DNA from 3 places in the Shewanella rhizosphaerae genome. Region 2 is predicted to be linked to each of the others. Evidence: predicted binding sites of a transcription regulator. Region 2 holds the regulator's gene; each other region holds the start of a gene.
The links. The regulator MetJ, encoded in region 2, represses methionine synthesis genes. The targets are predictions, from matches to a motif close to TAGACGTCTAGACGTCTA.
Positions count from the first base shown of each region.

Region 1 (7,651 bases), 1.5 Mb from region 2:
AGCGCTTTGCATGTTTGTTGGATTCGATTATGGCAGCGCCAACTGCGCCGTCGGCATTATGGATGGGGAAAGGGTGCAGCTGTTGCCCCTGGCGGGGGACTCTCACTACCTAGTATCGACCCTGTATGCCTTCGACCGTGAGCTGATTGCCGAGGCCGTCTATCAGCAGCTAGCTGGTGAATTGAAGGCCGATTATGCCAAGCTACGCTCGGCGCAGCTGAGCCGGGCCCGTCATGCCCGTCAGGCGCTGGATCTCGACGGCGATGAGCAGGCGGTGTTTGTCGGTGAACAGGCGGTGGCCCATTATCTTGAGATGCCCGAAGAGGGCTTCTATGTGCGCTCGCCCAAGTCTTTCCTGGGCGCAACCGGTCTACGAGCGGATCAAATAGCCCTGTTTGAAGATATCGTCACCCTGATGATGATGCATATTAAGACCTTAGCGGATAAGCAGTTGGGCGCTAAGGGAAGAGCCACCCACGCGGTGATCGGTCGCCCGGTCAACTTTCAGGGGATAGGCGGCGAGGAGAGCAATCGTCAGGCCGAAGCCATCCTGGCGCTGGCGGCTAAACGCGCGGGTTTCATCGAGGTAAGTTTCCTGTTCGAGCCCTTGGCGGCGGGGATGGATTTCGAGGCTAGCCTGACCCAGGACAAGACAGTGCTGGTGGTCGATGTGGGCGGCGGCACCACTGACTGCTCTGTGGTGAAGATGGGGCCATCTCATATCGCTAAGGCGGATCGCAGTGAGGATTTTCTCGGCCACAGCGGCCAGCGTATCGGCGGTAACGATCTGGATATCGCCCTGGCGATGAAGGCCTTCATGCCCCACCTTGGGCTGGGGTCTCAGATGGTCAATGGCCTACCAGTGCCCAGCCAACCCTTCTGGAATGCGGTAGCGGTCAACGACATCAGCGCCCAGCGTGACTTTGCCAGCCTGACCAGCCGCAAGATGATTGAGGAGCTGATAAAGGATGCCGAGCGGGCGGATCTGTTGTCGCGCCTGCTCAAGGTGCAACGGGATCAGCTCGGCTATCGATTGGTACGCAGCGCCGAGGGCGCGAAAATTGCCCTGTCAGATGATGCCGCCACTCAGGCGAGTCTGGATTATGTCGATGCTGTGCTGGTTGCCGAAGTCGATCAGCAAGGTTTCGTTGATGCAATCGCTCAGCCTGTGGGCTTGATCCAGTCCTTAATGGCTGAGGCAATGGCTAAAGCGACGGATAAGGCACAGGCCGATATTATCTATGTCACCGGCGGTACGGCCAAGAGCCCGGCGATTTACCAAAAGATTGCCCAGATGTATCCTGAGACTGAGATAGTGGTCGGTGACCACTTTGGCAGTGTGACCGCCGGACTAACCCGCTGGGCGCAGAAGGTATTTGGCTAACGCAATAAGGTGTTAGGGCGTCAAGGCAATAAGACCACAAAACAACGAGACAACAAGGCAAAAAGGAATGAAGATGAAAGCTTGGATTGGAATCATGTTTGTTGCAGCAACAAGCCTGCTGACCGGCTGCGGTGATGATGTGGGCAAGGTGAGCCTGGGGCTCTTTACCACCAAGGATGTGATCATCGAGGCCAGGCAAGATCCTAAGATCCCCGGCGTGACCTGTCACATCAGTCGTATCGAGGCGAATCTGGACTTTGCCGATCCGTCGGATATGGGGATCGCCTGTCGTCAGACAGGGCCTATTTTGCCTGCGGATCTCGCCAATATCGACAAGAGCCACGGCGGCGAGGTGGTGTTTAAGGCTTCACTGAGTATCTTGTTCAAATCTCTCAAGGTGAGACGCATCTATGACGCCGACAGCCAGACGCTGATCTATCTCTCATACTCCACCAAGGAGACAGATGGCAGCCATAAGCACAGCCTGTCGACCGTGCCCCTGTATGGCACGCAGGCCTGGCAAGCGCCTGCGGCGCAAAACGAAGCGCCAGCGACTCACTAGCGTGAATCGGAAAAACCTGCAGGTAATTAAAACAAAGAAAACGCCGTCATCTGACGGCGTTTTTTTTATGGGGGATCCTTAAGCTTATTCAGGTGAGGCGCTAGTCGCTCTGGCCATCCAATACCGCGTTGTAGCGGGCGAAGCCGGCCTCGAGATCTTTGATGAGATCTTCAGGATTTTCCAGGCCCACATGCAAGCGGATCAGCGGCTTGCTGCTGTCCCACTGGGTGGCGGTGCGCAGTTTGTCGATACCGAAGACCCCCAAGATCAGGCTCTCGTAGCCACCCCAGGAGAAGCCCATCTTGAAGTGGTCCATGCCTTCGACGAAGGCGGTGATCGCCTTGATATTGCCGCGTTTGAGCACGAAGGAGAAGAGGCCGTTGGAGGCGCTGAAATCCCGCTTGAAGAACTCATGTCCTGGGCAGGAGTCAAAGGCGGGGTGGCGCAGATGATCCACCTCTGGGCGTGTGGCCAGCCAGTTGGCGACCTCTAGTCCATTCTTCTCATGCTGGGCCATGCGTACTCCCAGGGTGCGCAGGCCGCGACTGGCGAGATAGATATCATCCGCCGAGGTACACTGGCCCATGAGGTAGCTGTTTTCCCTGAGCTGGTCCCAATGAGCCTGGTTGGCGGTGGCGGTTCCCAGCATCACATCCGAGTGACCGACGATATATTTGGTCGCCGCCTGGATCGAAATATCCACCCCCAGATCGAAGGGGCGGCAGTTGATGGGTGAGGCCCAGGTGTTATCCAGCATGACCACCAGATTGTGGCGATGGGCGATGGCGCTCAGGGTCGGCACGTCCTGCACTTCTAGCGTGATGGAGCCGGGAGATTCGAGAAACAGTACCTTGGTATTGGGGCGGATAAGCGCCTCTATGCCATCACCTATGAGGGGATCATAGTAAGTGGTCTCTATGCCGAAGCCCTTGAGCAGCTTGTCGCACAGATCCCGAGTGGGTTCATAGGCGGTATCGACCATCAGCAGATGATCGCCAGCCTTGAGGAAGGAGAGCAGGGCGCCTGAGATGGCCGCCGAACCTGAAGGGTAGAGGGCGGTGCCTACGCCGCCTTCGAGTTCGGCGATGGCCGCCTGGAAGGCAAAGTGGGTTGGGGTACCGCGACGACCATAAAACATCTCGCCGTTGGCGCGGTTCTTGGTGGCATGACGCATATCCTCTATGGTGTCGAACACCACGGTGGAGGCGCGAAATACCGGCGGGTTGATCACTCCCTTGCTCCATTTCTTGTCCCGGCCGACGCTGACTATCTTGGTCTCTCTTTTCATCCCATACTCTCGTGTTGGCAACTCAATGCAGCCATCTTAACATCTATACGGCTAAATGAAAGTGAGATTTATTGGAGTGGTTGCCCTTTTAGCGTGGAGGCTATTGCGCCTCCAGCGGCAGACGGATATGGATAACCACGCCGGTGGCCTGACCATCCTGCATCAAGTTTTCGGCGCGTATACTGCCCTTATGAAAATCGGTGATCAAGCGGGCGATGTAGAGGCCGAGACCCAGGTGAGGCTTGTCCTGCGCCTTCTGGGCGCGCACAGACACCATGGACTCGAAGATCTGCTCGCCCATGTTGGCGGGCAGCGAAGGCCCCAGGTTACTCACGCTCAGCAGCGCCTGACGGCCCTTGGCCTTGAGTGACACCTTAATCGGCGTATCGCTCTGGCTGAACTCGATGGCGTTGGCGATCAGCTTGTCCATCAACTGGGCAATATACTCGGGCACCCCGCGCATGGTCATGGGGTCTTTGTCTATCTCCAGCTCAAATACCTGATTGGCATAGGTCATCTGATAGCCCTGCATACAACCTGAGATCACCTTGGAGAGGGGGAAGTTGTCCACCTCGGCGTCGGTCAGTGCCTCTTCGAGACGGGTCGCCTCGCTCATGTTGTTGAGGATCATGTTGAGGCGGCTCACCCCTTCGTGGGCGCGATCAACATATTTTTGATGTTGCGGCGGCAGATCCTGACTGTTGAGGTGCTCGAGGGACGAGCGCACCACGGCGACCGGGGTGCGCAGCTCATGACCGAGGCGCGACGACATGTTCTCCAGATAGTGGGTATATTGGCTCAGTCGGCCGACTATGCTGGCAAAACTACGGCTGAGATCGCCTATCTCGTCGCGCACCTTAGAGCCGACAATCGCCTTTCTGATCCGCCCCTGGCTGTCGATCGCTTGCTCGGCATCGTCCCTCAGCTTACGGATGCGGCTGGAGATGCTGGAGGCGAAGAAGAAGAGTGCCAGGGTGCCCATGCTCATCACGGTCAGGATCACGTTAAACAGCTTCTCCAGCGCCTTGTTGCGCAGGGTGCGAATGCCGTGGGTAGTCTCCTCGGCGATCACTACGCCCATCACGGTTTCGTCTATCCAGATGGGGCTGGCGGCGGCGAGGATCACCGCCTTGCCATCTGGGCTGAGGCGCCAGGTAGAGCCAAACTGACCTGCCAGGGCCTTACGGATATGGCTACCCTCCAGCACGGTAGAGTCTTTGAGCGAGTCGACGAAATGCTTAGGCGGCGTGGTCAGAATGCGATAGTAGAGCGGGTGCAGGAACTGCTGCTTGAAGCGGCCCCAGAAGGTGTCGGGTGTCTGCTCGGTTGCCGTCTGCGCCCACACATTGGTGCTGCTGTAGATATCGCCGGATTTTGCCAGTACCCGGCCGTGGCGATCCACCACCCAGATCCGTGAGCTGTTGTGACTCATCCCCTTGATGATGCTTTCGATCTCTGGCGAAGGCACCAAAACAGTCCCCAGCTTGGTAACATCATCCGTGGCCGAGGTGCCGACGATCGCCTCGACGTTACGCGTCTTTCTGTCGTTAACATCGACGATGGCAAAGCCCAGCTTGCTGCCCACCATCTCAAGCGGCATCCTCAGCTCAATGTTGTAGCCTTTATCTGTCTTCAGCCACTTGCCCTGAATGCGTACCTCTGGAGTAACGGGTTGTGACTTGCGGGGATCGGCGGGCAGCTCGAAGGCGCTGATCCAGCCGTCACGTATGGTGGCGACGATGTAACGGCGAAACTGGCCGTCGGGCGCCAGGGTGGCGATGGCCAGATGATCGTTGTTGTCGATGCGCAGGCTGTTGGTGCCGCGGTAGATCACCTTAGGATCTGTCACCTCGAAATAGCCATAGAGGTAGCCGGCATACTTGCCCACCATATGGGTGAAACTGACGTTGAGGGGCTTGCCGTCATCGGCCTTAAACAGCTGGTGATCGGCGCCGTAGGTCACCGCGCGGTGGCGGTTAGAGGCCCATTCGCCCAGCTTGCCATCCAGATGGATAGGGCCGGTTAAGGGATAGGCGTAAAGATCCCGCCCCTTTTTTACCTGTGACAAGAAGCTCGCCTGCTTGTCGAACAGCTTGGGGCGTTCATGCAGGGCGGTGGCTAACGCCTGGGTGGTGCCTTCAAGAGTCTTTTCCTGGCCGTGGCGCAGGTATTTTTCCATCTCCCACACATATTGATAGCCCAGCCAAGGCAGGCAGAGCAGGAACAGAGAGAGTACTGCGACCTTAGTACGCAGGCCGATGGGCAGATTAAACATGCTTAGTCTTGGGTATCCCAGCGGTAGCCCATGCCGTAGACGGTATCGATGCAATCGAATTCTGGGTCTTGGCTGATAAATTTCTTACGGATCCGCTTCACGTGGGAGGTGATGGTGCTGTCATCCACATAGATCTTGGCGTCCTGCATCAGCGCCTGACGGCTACGTACATGGCCTGGGCGTTTGGCCAAGGCGTGCACCATCCAAAATTCGGTCACCGTCAGCTCGATAGGCTGCTGCTTCCAGTAGACCTGGATGCGGTTGACATCTATGGTCAGGTTACCGTGCTCGATCATGCCATCTTGTGGGTTGGCACCATTTTGGATGTCCGAGCGTCGAAATAGCGCCGCGAGGCGGGCGATCAGGTGGGGGAAGCTGACATCTTTGCTCAGATAGTCGTCGGCGCCCAGTCTCAGGCCGCAGACGGTGTCGAAGTCACTGTCTCTGGCGGTCAGAAAGATGATAGGCAGGGTGTTCGACATGGCTCTGAGTGACTGGCACAGGGTAAAGCCACCATCTATCTCATCTTCCAGGCCTATGTCGATGATTGCTAAATCGGGCAGACGCGTGTTGAAGGCCTCCATGGCGCTGGGGCGGTTGGCGTATGCCTGCACAAAGTAGCCTTGCTGTTGCAGCACCTCTTTGTAGTTTTCGCGGATAGCCGCCTCATCTTCCACTATTGCAATACGCTTCATGATCCATCCATTACAGCTTAGGGTTTCTGGAGTGTGACTATACAGCAAAATACCCGGGAGAAAAGTGGCCCGGGGTAAAAGCCATTTTCTTGCCACATTTGGTCTGCGCATCGTCATTTTTGCACCCCGGACTTGCCATTTCACTCAGGTTTAATGACCTCATCGACAGGAACCACAGGGTTCTTATTCACCAATCCATGTCAACTTGAGGATTTTCCCATGAAGAAGCAGATCATTGCCGCATTAATCAGTGTTTCGTTATTTGGCAGCTCAATGGCTTTCGCTGCCCCCGCAACTCAAGCGACTCAAAGTACAAACAATAGCTCGGCCGATGAAGAGACACTTATCGGTGTGGGTTCAGGCATAGTGCTGGGCGCAGTGGTTGCTGGCCCTGTGGGGGCGATTATCGGCGCCTTCACCGGCGGCATGATAGGCCAGACGGTGGCCAACGACAGCGAGATCAAACAGCAGCAGGCCACGTTAGCCGAACAGGAGAGCCGGATGATGGCGCTCAAGCAGCAAAATGAGGCGCTGCTGACGGTGCAGCAGGAGTATCAAGAGGCCAAGGTGGAACTGGCACAGCTTAGACAGCATCAGGGCACCCGTTTGGAAGAGCTGGCCCTGGGGCTCAACGTCCAGTTTAAGACGGGCTCATCGACCGTCGAGCCGCACTTTCAGAGTCAGCTCAACGAGGTGGCCGATGCCATGGCGATCTCGCCGCAGCTTAAGTTAGATCTCACCGGTTACGCCGATCGCCGCGGCGACAGCAGCTACAACCAGGCCCTGTCAGAGCAGCGCGTGGCCGAGGTGAGAAGCTACCTGGTATCCAGAGGCGTAGATGAGGCCCGTCTGGATGCCAAGGCCTATGGCGCCAGCGCGCCGGTGAAGGATGAACAGAGCTTCGAAAATGACTTCTTCGATCGCCGCGTCACCATCAAGTTGCTGCCTGGCGATACCGCCCTGGCATCTAACTAGATCCCGCACCATGAAGCAACGCGTAAAAGGAGAAGTAAGATGTTGCCACGCCCGCGTATCAGGATGAACCAGACCGACCTTTGCCCCCCGAGGGGGGCGCTTTTTTCTCGCCAGCGTCTGGTGATCGCCGCCTTGGTGTTCAGCGTCAGCGCGATTGGCTCGACGACGCCCGCCTTCGGGCGCATGGGTCAACCGGCCGGTGTCAATGTGACGGCTGCCAAATATGGAGAGCAACTGCACCATTTCGATCTGCCCGCCGCCGATGAGCCCATTTTAGGCCAGGGTATGCTCGAGTATCGCTTAGATGGCGTTCAGCTAACGAGCAAGTTGCCCGCTACGGCGCTTGCCGTGGATACCCAGGTGCAGATGAATATCTCTGGTTGGATCAACCGGGTGTCGGTAAAGCAGGTGTTTGTGAACGACAGCGAGCATTGGCTCAATGGTCGCTATCAATTTCCGCTGCCTCACGATG
Region 1 covers NZ_CP080420.1:2,031,289-2,038,939, forward strand. The annotation lists gene yegD (molecular chaperone) at 11-1,384, shown strand; gene K0I63_RS09155 (CreA family protein) at 1,452-1,946, shown strand; gene K0I63_RS09160 (cystathionine beta-lyase) at 2,047-3,234, opposite strand; gene pdsS (proteobacterial dedicated sortase system histidine kinase) at 3,335-5,509, opposite strand; gene pdsR (proteobacterial dedicated sortase system response regulator) at 5,512-6,204, opposite strand; gene pdsO (sortase-associated OmpA-like protein PdsO) at 6,424-7,179, shown strand; gene K0I63_RS09180 (marine proteobacterial sortase target protein) at 7,219-7,651, shown strand, end outside.
Region 1: a site for MetJ is predicted at 3,271-3,288, ahead of K0I63_RS09160 (cystathionine beta-lyase). Genes of this name have one in related genera too.

Region 2 (7,651 bases):
TGTGGCTGATCTGAGTCGGCCGCGTGGTCGTATAAGAACTGCTGGATATCAAGGCGTTCTTTGTCGGAGAGCTTTTTAAATACGTCTGGTTGGGCGCTGTGCATGTCGCGCTTGAAGAAGCGATCCCACTGGCTCATGGTCTTGCTCATGGGCGTGAGTTCACCGGCGGCATCGCCCTTGCTGTGGCAGGCTTTGCACTCTTTTTTATAAAGATGTTTCCCTTTCTTAGGGTTACCACCGTCGACGGCGTAGACTTGTCCGCCTACGGTGAAGGCGAGGAGTAAGCATGTAGCTATTTTGGCAACGTTTTTCATCATCATTTTCCTTAACCGCTACTCTGAGCGATTTATTAACCTGAAACAAAATGCTTGTTTCTTGTTGGAAAATTTACCAAAAGGGGGTAGTTGTAAATTTGATGTTGATCACCTTCATGAAAAAAATCTAATTGATAAAAATATCATGGATAAAAATCTAATGAACAAGGTGTAATGCAATGAAATTTAATGATTTTTGTTTTTAAGGTTTTGCTATCTTGTGATCTTGCTCTCGGGGAGAAACTACCTAGTTAGATCACACTTTATTATTTCAGCTCTCTCTAAATAGGTATTTTTGCTTGTTTTTGTATTGCAAATGGGCCTGTTTTAACGGGCTGAGTGGCGAACCGAATCGGCAGGTTTCTCTGGCAATGGGAAGGGGCGGCGAAATGATTTAAAAAAAAGTGTCTGATCGAGCTGTTTTGAGAGCACTTTTTAGCCGTCTTAGTCTATCTTTAAAGACGACTCGGGTAGATTCCTGAGCGAGAACAAAAATAATGAACGGGGTGAATGAGATGAAATACCTTAGCTTGGTCATCGCAGTGTTATTGTCTGGTAGTGCCTCATTGGTATCTGCCGCCTCCCTCTACAACGAGGCCCGTAGTGATGCCATGGGCGGAACCGGGGTCGCGGCCTCTAACCGCGAAGGTGCCGCCTTTATCAATCCCGCCCTGTTAGCCATTCATGCCCCCAAGTATTCCGGCGGCGCGGTGATGTTGCCCGTGCTGGGCGCCGAGGCAGCCAATATCGATAACCTGACCGATAAGTTCGACGCCCTGCAGGCCTCCTATGACGGTCTGGAGGCGGCCATCAATGCCAGCGACGTCACTGGGATCACCAATTACCGCGACATGCTGGTCGCCGATCTCAAGTCCCTCGATGGTGAAAATGCCTATGGCAGCGTGGGGCTAGGTTTTTCCGTGGTTTTACCGACCAAGCGCATGCCTATGTCGATCTTTTACAAGACCTATATCGATGCGGTGAGCGTGGCGGTGATCGAGGACAGCGACATAGACGCCCTGACCAATCTTGACCCTAACAATCCGCCTGCGGTTACCGATCTGGATTCACAGGGGGCCGTGGTGGCCGGTGCCATCTCAGATCTTGGTGTGGCCCTTAGCTTCCCGCTGTCGATCGTCAATATGCCGGTCGCCGTGGGTATCTCGCCCAAGCTTCAGCGTATCGACACCTATAACTATGTGGTCAGCGCCAACAACTTTGACGCCGATGATTTCGACGACAACAAATACCGCAACGACGATACCGTGGCAAACCTGGATATCGGCGTGGCCATTCAGCCACTCGAACGCATGACCATAGGCCTGTCGGGACGTAACCTGGTGAGCCAGAAGCTGGACACCGTCGAGGCGATGGGGCGCAAGTTTATCTACCGTGTCGAGGCTCTCTATACCTTAGGTGTGGCCTATGATTGGGATAACTTCAGCCTGACGACAGATGTGGATCTTAATGGTCATAAGCGATTCGATGAGATAGGAGAGACCCAGTATTGGCGTTTGGGCGGCGAGATGAGGGCGACCGATTGGCTGGCCCTGCGTGTCGGCTATCGCCACGATATGAAAGATACCAGTAGCAACCTCTATACCTTGGGTACAGGCTTTACCATAGGCCGCTCCTTTAATCTGGATCTCACCGGCCTGGTGGGCACAGATGACGCCGTGGGCGGGGTGATTCAGACCTCCTATCATTTCTAGAGATAGGTTTTTTAGAAACAATAAGGCCGGCTATGATGCCGGCCTTCTCTTGAGCCTAGGTGTTAGAGCAGGGCACTTAAGGACTTGGCGGCCAGCAAGATGGCGCTCAGGCTACAGAGCACCAGCGTCATGATGCGGGTCCTATTCTTGTCTATGCGTCCCACCAGGCGATTGGCCATCAGGTAACCCAGCAGCACAGAGGGGAGCAGCAGCGCCGAGCAGTAGAAGTGATGCAGGGTCAGTAGACCCGTAAGCCCTAGGATCACTATGGCGATGGTGGAGCTGAAGATGAAGAAGGCCGACAGGGCCGCGCGAAACTGCTTGGCATCTTTACCCGAGAGCAGTATGGCCAGCGGCGGTCCGCCGATAGCGGCGATGTTGCCAAAGATCCCCGAGATCACGCCGGCGATAAACAGGCTGCGGCGGTTGACCACCAGGTTGAGCCGCATCAGGCTCAGCAGTACGGCGATGGCAACGATGATGGCGATGGTCATGCCGAGCACGTCCTGGGGCGCGACCATGAGCAGGCCGGCGCCGATCAGTCCGCCGGGGATGCGTCCCAGTAAGGCATATTGCAGGCCGTTGAATTCCAGGGCGCCACGCTCACGGATCAGGGTTAGAAGGGCGATAGAGAAGCCCATCAGGATCACGGGCGCAGGCACCAGAGATGGCTCGATAAGGTAGAGCAGGGGCGCGGCGACGACCGCCATGCCGAAACCGATCAGGCTCTGGGTGAGGGCGCCGACGAAGACGATAAGCGAGGCTAGCGCCAGAATATGAGGATCGAGCGGAAGTGCAGGCACTGCAATGTTCCAGGCTAAGGTTGAAAACTAAAAGAGGGACCGCCTAGCGATCCCTCTATCGATTCGTGTGTGAGTGGATTACTCCATCTCTTCCCACTCTATGCCCATCTCGGTCATCAGACGTTTGACTTCGGCTGGGATGCTATCTGGCTTGTCTTTAGACAGGTCATCGTCTTGGGGGAGTGGTTGACCGGTGTAGGCGTGCAGGAAAGCCTCGCACAGCAGCTCGCTGTTAGTGGCGTGACGCAAGTTGTTGACCTGGCGCCGGGTGCGCTCGTCGGTTAACACCTTAAGCACCTTAAGAGGAATAGAGACAGTGATCTTCTTTACCTGCTCATTCTTCTTACCATGTTCAGCATAGGGGCTGATATAATCGCCATTCCACTCAGTCATTGACTCACCTGTAAATTCTAAAATTCGGTGCAGATTTTAAACCCTTACAAATTACAGTCAAATTATTGCCTCGAATTTTTGGCAAATGCAAATAGATTTCTAAATGTTTGGACGTCTAAACGTCCAAAAGTTGTTGACGCTCACTATCGGCTTAGGTACATTTAGACGTCCAGACATCTCTTTTGCCGAGGTGCCTGCCCAGATCCAATTTGAGGAGTTGAAGATGACAGCGCGTAAACTAGCCACCGCCGCCGTACGACGAGGCATAGAGTCAGACACTCAGCACGGTGCCGTGGTGCCGCCTATCTATCTGTCGACAAACTACTCGTTTGAAGGGCATCAACAGCCGCGGGCATTCGATTACAGCCGCTCAGGTAATCCGACCCGCTCTATTCTCGGTGATGCGATTGCCGAACTGGAACAAGGGGCGACCGGCGTGGTGACCTGTACCGGCATGGCCGCCATCACACTGGTGACTAGCCTGCTGGGCCCAGAGGATCTGTTGGTGGTGCCTCACGATTGCTATGGCGGCAGCTATCGCCTCTTCACCAACCTGGCCAAGAAGGGCGCTTTTAAGCTATTGGTGGTGGATCAAACCGATGATGCCGCGCTCGAGCAGGCGCTGAGCCAGTCACCCAAGATGGTGTGGCTTGAGACCCCCTCTAACCCGCTGCTGCGAGTAGTCGATATAGAGGCCATCGCCCAGGCGAGCCACAAGGTGGGTGCTCAGGTGGTGGTGGACAACACCTTCCTCTCTCCTGTGTTACAACAGCCACTGTTGCTGGGGGCCGATATCGTGGTGCACTCCACCACCAAATATATCAATGGTCACAGCGATGTGGTGGGCGGCGCCGTGGTGGCCAAAGCCCCTGAGGTGGGCGAGCTGCTGCACTGGTGGTCGAACACCCTAGGTCTGACGGGGTCAGCCTTCGACAGCTACCTGACCCTGAGGGGGCTGAGAACCCTGGCGGTGCGCATTCGTGAACACCAAGCCAACGCTCAGAAGGTATTGGCACTGCTTTGTGACCACAAGGCGGTGGAAAAAGTGTATTATCCGGGGCTTGCCGAGCATCCAGGCCATGAAATTGCGGCCAGACAGCAGAAGGGCTTCGGCGCTATGCTGAGTTTTGAGCTAAAAGGTGGCGAATCGGCACTCGTTGCCTTTTTAGATGCGTTACAATACTTCTCGGTAGCCGAGAGTCTGGGAGGCGTAGAGAGTCTGGTGGCGGTTCCCGCGACCATGACCCACAGAGCCATGGACCCAGAGGCGCGCCGTGAGGCGGGCGTGAAAGATACCCTGATCCGTTTGTCAGTGGGCATAGAAGATGGCGAGGATCTGGTGGCAGATATTCTTGCGGGTTTAGAAGCGGCTATCGCGGTAAGTAGTTAAAGGGTTTGAGGAGCAGATAATGACACGTTGTCATTTGCATAAGTTTGGTGGTTCTAGTTTAGCGGATGCAGATTGTTACCGCCGCGTCGCCCACATTTTACTGACCCATGGCCACAGCGATGATCTTATCGTAGTGTCGGCCGCGGGCAAGAGTACCAATTTCCTATATCGCCTGCTGGAGCTGTGCGACACAGATCAGCTGTGGCAGGAAGAGTTACAGGTGCTGGTGAGTTACCAGCAGAATCTAATCGAGCAGCTGCTCTCCAACGAGCAGGCCCGTAGCCTGAGAGAGCGACTGGCCACCGACAAGTCGCAGCTGACCAGCCTGTTGTCGCTCGATGAGCTCAACGATTATCAACGCAACCAGGTAGTAAGTTTCGGCGAGCGCTGGTCTTCCCGTCTGCTGGCGGCGCTGTTGCGCGAGTCTGGCGTGGCGGCGACCGATGTCGATGCCCGCACCCTACTGGTCGCCGATGAAGGCGCCGTACCGCAGATCCGCCTTGGCGAGTCGCGCCAGAAGGTGCAGGCGCTGCTCGAGGCCCATCCTCAAGAGCGTCTGGTGATCACCGGTTTTATCTGCGCCAACGAGCAGGGCGATACCCTGCTGCTGGGCCGTAACGGCTCAGATTTTAGCGCCACCTTACTGGCTAGCCTGGCGGATATCGAACGTGTCACCATCTGGACAGATGTGGAAGGCGTATTTAACGCCGACCCGAACCGAATTAACGATGCCAAGTTGCTTAAGAGCATGTCGCTCACCGAGGCGAACCGCCTGGCGCACCTTGGCTCTCCCGTGCTGCATAACCGCACTCTGCAGCCACTGTTCGACACCGAAGTCAGCCTGGCGGTGCGTTCAAGCTACGCCCCCCATACAGATTTTACCCTGATCGCCCCTAAGAGCTCGTCGGCCAGTGCCCCTGTGGTGACCAGCCTCTCCAGCGTCAGTCTGTTTAGTCTGACCATAGGGGTCGAGTTACCGCAGTTGCTGGCCTGTTTTGCCCAGGCTGGCCTGACGCCACTGGCCTATTGGTCGTTGGCCCACGGCCGCGCCGAGCTGGCCTTTACCCATGAGAATCAGAAGCAGGCCCAGGCGATCTTCGAGGCCAAGCGCAGCGAGCTGGGAATCGATGAGTTACAGCTGCGCGACGATCTCGGCTTGGTGGCCCTGGTGAGCGCCGATGCCAGCCTCTATCGCCGCGGCTTCTCGCGTCTGTTGAGCCGTGAGGCGCATCCTCTGTGTAATGATGGCCTTAGCCTGGTGACCCTGGTGCCTAAGGCGCAGGTAAACCTGTTGACCCAGAAGGTGCACAGACGCTGCGCCGGTCCGCGCAAGCGTATCGGTGTCCTGCTGCTGGGCATAGGCAACATAGGCGAAGCCTGGATCGATCTCTTCAAACGTGCCCGCCCCGTGCTCAATAAGGAGCTTGAGGTCAGCGTCGAGCTGGTAGGACTCTTGAGTTCCAAGAAGGCGCTGCTGAGTGAGACAGATATTGACTTAAGCAGCTGGCAACAGGCCTTTGAGGAGCGCGGCACCGGCTGGCAGTACACCCATCTGTTCGAGCAGTTGCAGGCACTAAATTGCGATGAGTTGATCGCCCTGGATATCAGCGCTAGCGCCGATCTCACCCTGCAATATCCCGAGTTTTTTGCTCGCGGCATTCATATCGTCAGCGCCAACAAGCTGGCGGGTTCTGGGCCGCTGGCCTTCTATCAGGAGCTGAAGCAGCAGCTGGGCAATCGTCGTCTGTTCTGGCGTTATAACGCCAGCTGTGGTGCGGGCCTGCCGGTGCAACATGCGCTGAACGATCTGCATAACAGCGGTGACAGCATAGAGGCGGTCGGCGGCATCTTCTCCGGCACCCTATGCTGGCTGTTCGAGCACTATGATGCCAAGAAACCCTTCTCCGAGCTGGTGCTGGAGGCTAAGGGGCTGGGTATTACCGAGCCGGATCCCCGCGACGACCTCTCCGGCCGGGACATGCAGCGCAAGTTGCTGATCTTGGCCCGTGAGATAGGTTACGACATAGAGCTGGACGATATCGAGCTGGAGTCTCTGGTGCCGACTAAGCTGGCCGAGATCCCGCTGGATGATTTCATCAAGCGTATGGCGGAGCTCGATGGCGAGATGTTGCAGCAGTATCAGGCAGCGGCCGAGCAGAACAAGGTGCTCAGGTATGTGGCGTCATTGGATTCAGACCAGGGCCAACTCAAGGCCAAGGTGGGAATCCAGTGGGTCGATAGGAGCCACCCGTATGCCAATTTGACGCCGGGCGATAATGTCTTCGTCATTCGCAGCGATTTCTATCAGGACAATCCGCTGATCATACGTGGCCCGGGCGCCGGGCGCGAGGTGACGGCTGCTGCGGTGCAGTCGGATCTGGCGCAGATCTGCCGGGATCTCCTGCAAGAGTAATTTAAAGGGTCGATGCGTGCATCGGCCTTTTTTATAGCTTTTTCTCTTTTTCTTTATATCTCTCTTTCAGTACATTTCGCCGGATGAATTGGTGAGATAGGCCTGCCTGTGCCTGCCGTTTCACTTTCGGACTATCTTATAAACAGATTGTTTTTTATTGAGTCAGTTTTTGGGCTTGACATCACTCTGAGTTTCTCTAGTATATGGACATATAGACGTCCAAACGTCTAAAATATTTTTTGCTCTAGGTCTGAGGGAATTAAGATGGCTTTTCATCACGCACAACACGCCAATTCATTGAATCAAAGCTTGTCTGAGCTTAATGGTGATATCAATGTGTCATTCGAGTTTTTCCCACCGGCCACCCCCGAGATGGAAACCATTCTGTGGAACTCCATCAGACGCCTGGAGCCGCTCAAGCCTAAGTTTGTCTCGGTAACCTATGGTGCCAACTCTGGCGTGCGCGATCGTACCCACGGGGTGATCGAGCGTATTCAGAAGGAGACAGATCTGGTGGCGGCGCCCCATCTGACCTTGGTCGATGCCAGCGATGAAGAGCTGGTCGAGCTGGCAAAGCATTACTGGAACTCGGGTATACGTGACATAGTTGCACTGCGTGGCGATCT
Region 2 covers NZ_CP080420.1:580,199-587,849, forward strand. The annotation lists gene K0I63_RS02615 (c-type cytochrome) at 1-317, opposite strand, end outside; gene K0I63_RS02620 (conjugal transfer protein TraF) at 830-2,026, shown strand; gene K0I63_RS02625 (sulfite exporter TauE/SafE family protein) at 2,089-2,829, opposite strand; gene metJ (met regulon transcriptional regulator MetJ) at 2,908-3,222, opposite strand; gene metB (cystathionine gamma-synthase) at 3,446-4,612, shown strand; gene K0I63_RS02640 (bifunctional aspartate kinase/homoserine dehydrogenase II) at 4,632-7,025, shown strand; gene metF (methylenetetrahydrofolate reductase) at 7,290-7,651, shown strand, end outside.

Region 3 (7,651 bases), 1.6 Mb from region 2:
ATGGTCAAGGCATCGTTGATGGCTTGTAACATATTAATCTTTGCCACGATTTAATCTCTCCCTGCACTGCGTGGATAGGAATCAGGATATTTCTTGATGTGCTGCTTAAGCTCGGTCAGCTGCTGCTTGAGCCTAGGCGTCGGCTCATCGAGGACATCTTCGATGATCTCGTCAATCTTAGGTGCAGGTAGCTTCTCGGCAACCTTCACCGCGGCCAGTACCTCTTCACGGTACTTCTCATACAGGGCCGCATCGTCGCTCTCGGCAAGCCAGCCCTTGTTGATCAACCACAGCTTAAAACGCTTAACCGGATCATGCTGCTGCCACTTGGCCTCTTCATCCTTAGAACGGTAGCCAGATGGATCGTCCGAAGAGGAGTGAGCGCCAAGACGATAGGTCATGGCTTCAATCAGCACAGGCTTGTTGTGCTCCAGCGCATAGGCTCTCGCCTGCTGGGTCGCTGCCATCACTGCCAGCATGTCGTTACCGTCCACGCGAATGGTATGCATGCCATAGCCCACACCACGACTGGCGATACCGTTACCGGCAAACTGTTCGTTGGTTGGGGTCGAGATGGCGTAACCATTGTTACGACAGAAGAAGATAACTGGAGAGTTCAGCACGGCGGCCATGTTGAGACCGGCATGGAAATCGCCCTCTGAGGCTGCGCCTTCACCGAAGTAGCAGATGGCAACGTTACGTTTGCCCTGCATCTTGAGGCTATAGCCGACACCCGTCGCCTGTGGGATCTGAGTGGCCAACGGCGATGAGATGGTCTGGTAATTGAGCGCCTCACAGCCGTAGTGGATCGGCATCTGACGGCCCTTACCCAGATCTTTCTCGTTGCTAAACATCTGGTTCATAAACTGCTCAGTGGTGAAGCCACGATAGCGGATCGCCGCGTGTTCACGGTACTGGGCTAAAATGACATCGTCCTGATCCAAGGCGGCGACACTGCCGACCACGGCGGCTTCTTCACCGGTACAGGTCATGTAGAAGCTGATCCGTCCCTGACGCTGAGCGGCTAACATGCGCTCATCGAGTACTCGTGTGAACACACAAGTATCATAAATTTTGGCAGCCAAATCCTGATCGATCACGGGTAACACAGCATTTTCAAAGGTGGTACCGTCGGCTTGAAGGATCTTCAGGATCGGGATCGATAATGAATCCTTATCGAGAAAACTGACGCGATGGACAGTCTCTGTATTGCTCGTTGCGTTGCTCATACTATTCTCTTATCAGCTGAGTATTCTTGTTATCTGACTGCGAACAGCCTAAGTTGTTCACTATTCTCTATTATGACGCGGCCTTAAAGTTACGTTAACGTAAACTACCTAGCAAGCTATCACAGGGTGTGGCTAACAACTAGCTACCCTCCCCCATGTATCGCTAGCTTTACAAGCCAGAGCCTAAACCACGCGATAATCTTTGGCAGGCACTAAACACAGCACAGTGCGCTGGCCAACCGGCACATTGGCGTTGGGAAACACGATAGACTCAGATTCGGCCTCGACCTTAATCTCAGTCCCGCCATCCTTAGCCAATATATAACCTCTTGGAAACGCCGTAAAATTCTCTACGTCGTCGGCAAAGGTAAAGCTAAAGTCATCAAACTGCTTGTTGATTGAGCGATTAACCTGATACAGATTCACCTGGCTAGGATCAAACTCACCAAGCTCGAGATCGCGGCCGCTTACCAGACGGGTCAACATCTCTTTCACCACAATAAAACGCGTCATATCGTTCTGCCCCATGGGCATCACCTTGCCAAGCTCTATGGTAAAGGCATGGGCCTGATAGCCATGGGCGGAGAAATAACTAAAGGTGGTGGTAGGTTCGTGGTGAAACAGCACTGTGTTGATGCCGCAGGCGGCCAAGAACATGATCTGCTCGCCGCTGTAAGGTGCGCCGTGTGGATAAGGATAGATGGCAAACTTCTCATGCTTGGAGGCGCGTATTGCCGTGTGCAGGTCGTAGTGATAACGACTGCCGCCTTCGGGCGCCGCATTAAAGAAGCGATCCACATACTGCTCCAGCTTCTTAGCACGGAACCGCTCGGCATTGCTCTCACCCTTGGCATGGGCGCCGCTGAAGAGACGATTGAGGTTCTCTTCGACGAAACGGGTACCGTTTAGGATAGCTGGTGGGTTACCGATTAGAAACAGCAAGCGATGACGGGCGATCAGCGTCTCAGACAGCAGCGCGGTAATAAGCTGATCACACAGCTCGATTGGCGCCGTCTCGTTACCATGAACCGCCGACGAGAGCACTATGCTCTTAAGCGCATCTTCCTTTCCATCTTGCTCGCTCTCTTGATTAGCTTCATGCGTAACGAGCGGCTCAAATTGGATGACGCCGGTATCCCATACCGACACCTGGGTGTGTTGCCCCAGGGTAAATTCAAACGCCTCGAGGCCGACAGGATTGTCTAGTGTCAATTGCAAAAAGTCTTTCGACAACATCAGGGTGTCTTGCACTGCAAACTCCTTACTGCATCACTACCACAGCGCCCACCTTGTAGGCCTGAAAGATAGCGACTCCTTGGATTTATTAGCATTATTATCAGTTGGCCAGCATAGTAACACTTAAGCGAGTCGACGACCACGCGGGCCAGTCGATCGCCGCATATTTTCCCTGTTGCATTCGTTAATCAGATAATACAGAATAAAGCCGTCTAGCCATCTAAACGTATAAAATTAACTGCGCTAGACGATTCGTTAGATAATTTAGACACTAGATAATTGGCTATCTAGATGAACAAAAGATAGATAAGCGTTAATCGAGAAGAGGTCAACCATGGCATTAGCAACATTTGGCGCAGGCTGTTTCTGGGGCGTAGAGTATTTTTTCAAGCAGATAGACGGCGTTACCTCTGCCACCTGTGGCTATATGGGCGGTGATGACAAGGCCACCACCTATAAAGAGGTTAAGACTGGCACAACCGGGCACGCCGAGGTGGTACAGGTCGAGTTTGACGAGACCAAGGTGAGCTTCGACGATCTGCTGTCTGTGTTCTGGAGTAACCATAATCCCACCATGCTCAATATGCAGGGCGGCGATATCGGCAGCCAGTATCGCAGCGCCATCTTCTTCCACGACAAGACGCAGAAGGAACAGGCCGAAACCTCAAAGTTGGCCCTCGCCCGAAGCGGTAAATGGGGGCTTAGACCCATAGTGACTGAGATAGTCCCAGTGCTCACCTTCCATAAGGCGGAGGAGTACCATCAGAACTATCTGGAAAAGAACAACTTGCCTAGCTGTCACCTTACCTACTAGCGCTTGGTTATTCCAAGCAGCTCGATGCAAGTTACGCCCCCAAAAAAAGCCAGTGAATCACTGGCTTTTTTGATCTGTACTAAGAATTAAGATTCCAAGGAGTAACCGACTAAGGTTTATCCAAGAGCCTGTTAGTCTAACGAACTAGACCGACGAACTAGGCCAACTTCGATTAGACCAACAGCCGCTCTATCATCTGCTGGGCCTGCTCCAGCACCTGCTCGAGATGTGCCTCGCTGACAAAACTTTCGCCATAGAGCTTAAACAACGCCTCTGTGCCCGATGGGCGCGCGGCGAACCAGGCTTTTTCGGTCACTACCTTGATGCCGCCAATAGCCGCGCCATTACCCGGAGCATGGGTGAGTACCTCGAGGATCGCATCTCCAGCCATGGCTTCACAGCCAAGATCGCTGACATTCAAGGGCTCGCTCACCAACTGATTAAACTTAACCTTACGCTTAGGGTTAACCGGCGAGTCGATACGTTTGTAGAAGCTCTCGCCGTGACGCTCGACCATCTCGGCATAAAGCTTAGCAGGCGTCTTACCCGTTACCGCCAGTATCTCTGCCGCCAGCAGCGCCAGGATGAAACCATCTTTATCGGTACACCAACTGCCGCCGTCACGACGTAGGAAGGCGGCGCCGGCACTCTCTTCGCCGCCGAAGGCGAAACTGGCATCAGCTAGGCCATCGACAAACCATTTAAAGCCAACCGGCACTTCACAGAGGCTACGCGACTGCTCACTACACACCTTGTCTATCATGGCGCTGGAAACCAGGGTCTTACCTATCTTGAGATCGGCAGACCACTGCGGGCGATGGGACAAGAGGTACTCGATAGCCACCGCCAGATAATAGTTAGGGTTCATCAGGCCGCTGCCTGGGCAGACGATACCGTGCCTGTCGTAATCGGGATCGTTACCGACACAGATATCGAAGGCATCCTGATGGGCCAACAGTCCCGCCATGGCATAGGGCGATGAGCAGTCCATACGGATCTTGCCATCCTTATCCAGGGGCATAAAACCAAAGGCGGGATCGATGCGATCGTTCACCAGGGTAATATCCAGCCCATAGCGCTCGGCAATCTTGTCCCAATAGTGAATTCCTGAGCCGCCGAGGGGATCGACGCCGATACGAATACCGGCCTGCTTAATGGCCTGCATGTCGATCACCTGCTCGAGATCTTCAACATAAGCCGCCATCAGATCGCGCTCTTGAATAAGACTGGTCGTGACCGCTACTGAATAGGTGAGGCGCTTAACCCCTTCTAGCTGCTTGGCCAGATACTCGTTGGCGCGCTGCTCGACCCATGCCGTGATGCCGCCTTCGGCCGGACCACCATGGGGGGGATTATATTTGATGCCACCATCTTGAGGCGGATTGTGAGATGGCGTGATGATAAGGCCATCGGTAAGCCCATAGTTAAGCCCATAGGTAAGCCCTGCCCCCTGCGCTCTGTTGGCCGCTATGATGGCATGGGACACCACAGGGGTGGGCGTATACTCATCGTTCTTGGCGACAATCACCTGCACGCCATTGGCGGTCAGTACCTCAAGAGCGGTGACATAAGCCGCCTGAGACAGTGCATGGGTGTCGATACCGACGATCATAGGGCCCTTGATGCCCGCCTCGATGCGGTGATCCACCACAGCCTGAACAATCGCCAAGATGTGCTTCTCGTTGAAACTCTTATTAAAGGCACAGCCTCTGTGGCCCGAGGTGCCGAACGTGACCTTCTGCGCATCATTGGTCACATCCGGTGAGAGCCGATAGTAGTGGCTCATCAGTTTAGGAATATTAACCAAGTCCCTTTGTTGTGCCGGTTTACCGGCTCGCTCGTGTAGCGCCAAAATGTACTCCTAAGTGTCGGGTAGATTGAGCCTCAGTATCTCACTTAAATATGACCGATAATGGATTCAATCTGTTTTTCTTGCACGCCGAACTGACCTAATACTTCGCTTAGGATGGTGCGCTTCTTCGCCGTGTTGTTATTGGTGGTGACCCAGAAGCCACTGTTGCCAATCTCTTTCGGGTTGGCCGACTTACTGGCCTTGAGTAGCGACTCTTTCGAGGTCGCAAAATAGAGACGATCGCGCCCCTGGATCTGCAGCACCTGGTCAAACTGATTAGGCGTCGCTTTATAGATAGCCTCTAAGGTAAACAGGAAACGGCCAACGGCGCCTTTTTGCTGGGCCAGTGCCCCCTTGTCGATCAAGGTCTCGGGGTCGATACTCGCCGCCTGATGAGTTTGCGCCACCTCTTTATCAAGGCCTGGCTGGCTGATCTGCTTAGGCTGCTCCATGGCAACCGTCTCTACGTCTAGGCCGAGTAATCGTCGCAGGATCTCTGAAGCACTCTCTCCTATGCGCTCTGTCTTGCTGGCAATATGGCGATATAGCTCTTCATCAATCTCAATATATTTCATGACTAGAATCTTCCTTAGACGGTAAAGGTAATTAGGTTATTGTTATCGCGAACGCGATCCGCAGCAACTGATGCCAGATCCGTTCAAGTGTATGCTATCTTTCCCACAGGAATAAAGAGCGATCGCATTAAAAATCCACAACTTGGTTACAAGATCAATAAATTACGCCTCAAGTGCGCAAAAACCCGTCAGAGAATGGCGCGATCGCGCTTAATGCTGTCTTTTGCAGCGATTAACAGGCACAATTTGGGCAATTATTTTCACGCTTAACTTTCCAAGACCAGCCTTTCCATGACCAGCTTGAATTACACCCAATCGGGACAAGGTAGCCCGGTTATCCTTATCCACGGCCTGTTTGGCAACCTGGATAACCTAAAAACCTTAGGCAATGCACTCGAAGATCATCAGGTGATCCGCATCGACGTGCCAAACCATGGCCTCAGCCCACACTGGCCCAACATGGACTATCCCATGCTGGCCGAAGCCGTAATTGGTTTGATGGATGAACTCGAGCTGGAGTCAGCGCACCTGGTCGGCCACTCCATGGGCGGCAAGATCGCCATGGCGACGGCCCTGCTCTATGGCGATCGCGTCAAGAGTCTGGTGGCGGCAGACATTGCGCCCGTCGCCTATCAGCCCAGGCATCAAACCGTGTTTTCCGGCCTAAGCAACCTAGAGCTTAGCGCGCTGGCTAACCGCGCCGATGCGCAAAAGCAGCTGCTCGGTGCCGGTATCGACGAAGGTACGGCGCTGTTTCTGCTGAAAAACCTCACCAAGGATGAGCAAGGCTTTGCCTGGAAGATGAACCTGGCCGGACTGAAATCCAGCTATGAGCACCTCATTGGTTGGCCGCTGGCAGATAGAACCTACACTGGACCTAGCCTGTGCATTCGCGGCGCCGATTCAGATTATGTCACCGCGGCGCACCGCCAGGCGTTCTTGTCTCAGTTCCCTAAGATCCAGGCCAAGTCACTGGCTGGCACAGGTCATTGGTTACACGCACAAAAACCGGCTATTTTCAATCGCATCGTCGCCGAGTTTATCGCAGAAAATGACTGAATCTTGTCTGTAAAGCGTGTAGCAGATATCGCTTAACTATGGTATATTCGCGCCTCTTTTTTTAGCCTGAGGGAACGCAGCATGTTATCTCAGTATATGGAACAGATAGAGGCAGTTGGCTTAAACCTGTTCTTTGCGGCGATATTTTTCTTTATTGGTATGGCAATACATGACGTGCTCAAACAGGGAAATGTCCCTAAATTTGGCCGCTATATTGTTTGGTTAGTATTATTTCTCGGCTGTGCCGGGTTTATAGCTAAGGGCTTGATCCAACTCTCTTGGGAGAGCTCTGGCATAGGTTAAATGAACATTCGATGGCAAAAGAATCTTCAGACAGAACAACGATAGACCTGTTTGCAACGGAGAAACGCCGAGGACGCCCTCGCAGCAATCCCCTTCCCCGGGAGCAACAACTAAAGGTCAATAAGCGAAATCAGATCCAGCGCGACAGAGCCGCAGGATTAAAACGAATAGAGTTAAAGGTGTCACAAGATTTATACGACGCCTTGAATGAAAAGGCTTTGGCCAGTAACATCAGCCGCAGCCAATTAATCGAATCGATACTGCTTAAGCAGGTCAGAAGCTGATCTTAAGTGGTATTGAAACAAACGTCAGTGAACTAGATAAAGGAAAGACAATGGCAACTGTAGGTCTTTTTTTCGGCAGTGATACAGGTAATACCGAAGCCGTCGCCAAGATGATCCAGAAGAAACTGGGTAAGAAGATGGTCGACGTTAAGGATATCGCTAAGAGTACCAAAGAACAGATTGCAGAATATGATCTGCTGCTATTCGGTATCCCGACCTGGTATTACGGTGAAGCCCAATGCGATTGGGACGATTTCTTCCCTGAATTAGAACAGATCGATTTCGACGGTAAGCTAGTC
Region 3 covers NZ_CP080420.1:2,221,930-2,229,580, reverse strand. The annotation lists gene K0I63_RS09950 (alpha-ketoacid dehydrogenase subunit beta) at 1-47, opposite strand, end outside; gene K0I63_RS09945 (thiamine pyrophosphate-dependent dehydrogenase E1 component subunit alpha) at 51-1,229, opposite strand; gene astE (succinylglutamate desuccinylase) at 1,413-2,465, opposite strand; gene msrA (peptide-methionine (S)-S-oxide reductase MsrA) at 2,800-3,279, shown strand; gene pgm (phosphoglucomutase (alpha-D-glucose-1,6-bisphosphate-dependent)) at 3,452-5,131, opposite strand; gene seqA (replication initiation negative regulator SeqA) at 5,176-5,706, opposite strand; gene K0I63_RS09920 (alpha/beta fold hydrolase) at 6,007-6,765, shown strand; gene K0I63_RS09915 (DUF2788 domain-containing protein) at 6,847-7,068, shown strand; gene ybfE (LexA regulated protein) at 7,080-7,352, shown strand; gene fldA (flavodoxin FldA) at 7,403-7,651, shown strand, end outside.
Region 3: a site for MetJ is predicted at 2,679-2,696, ahead of msrA (peptide-methionine (S)-S-oxide reductase MsrA). Genes of this name have one in related genera too.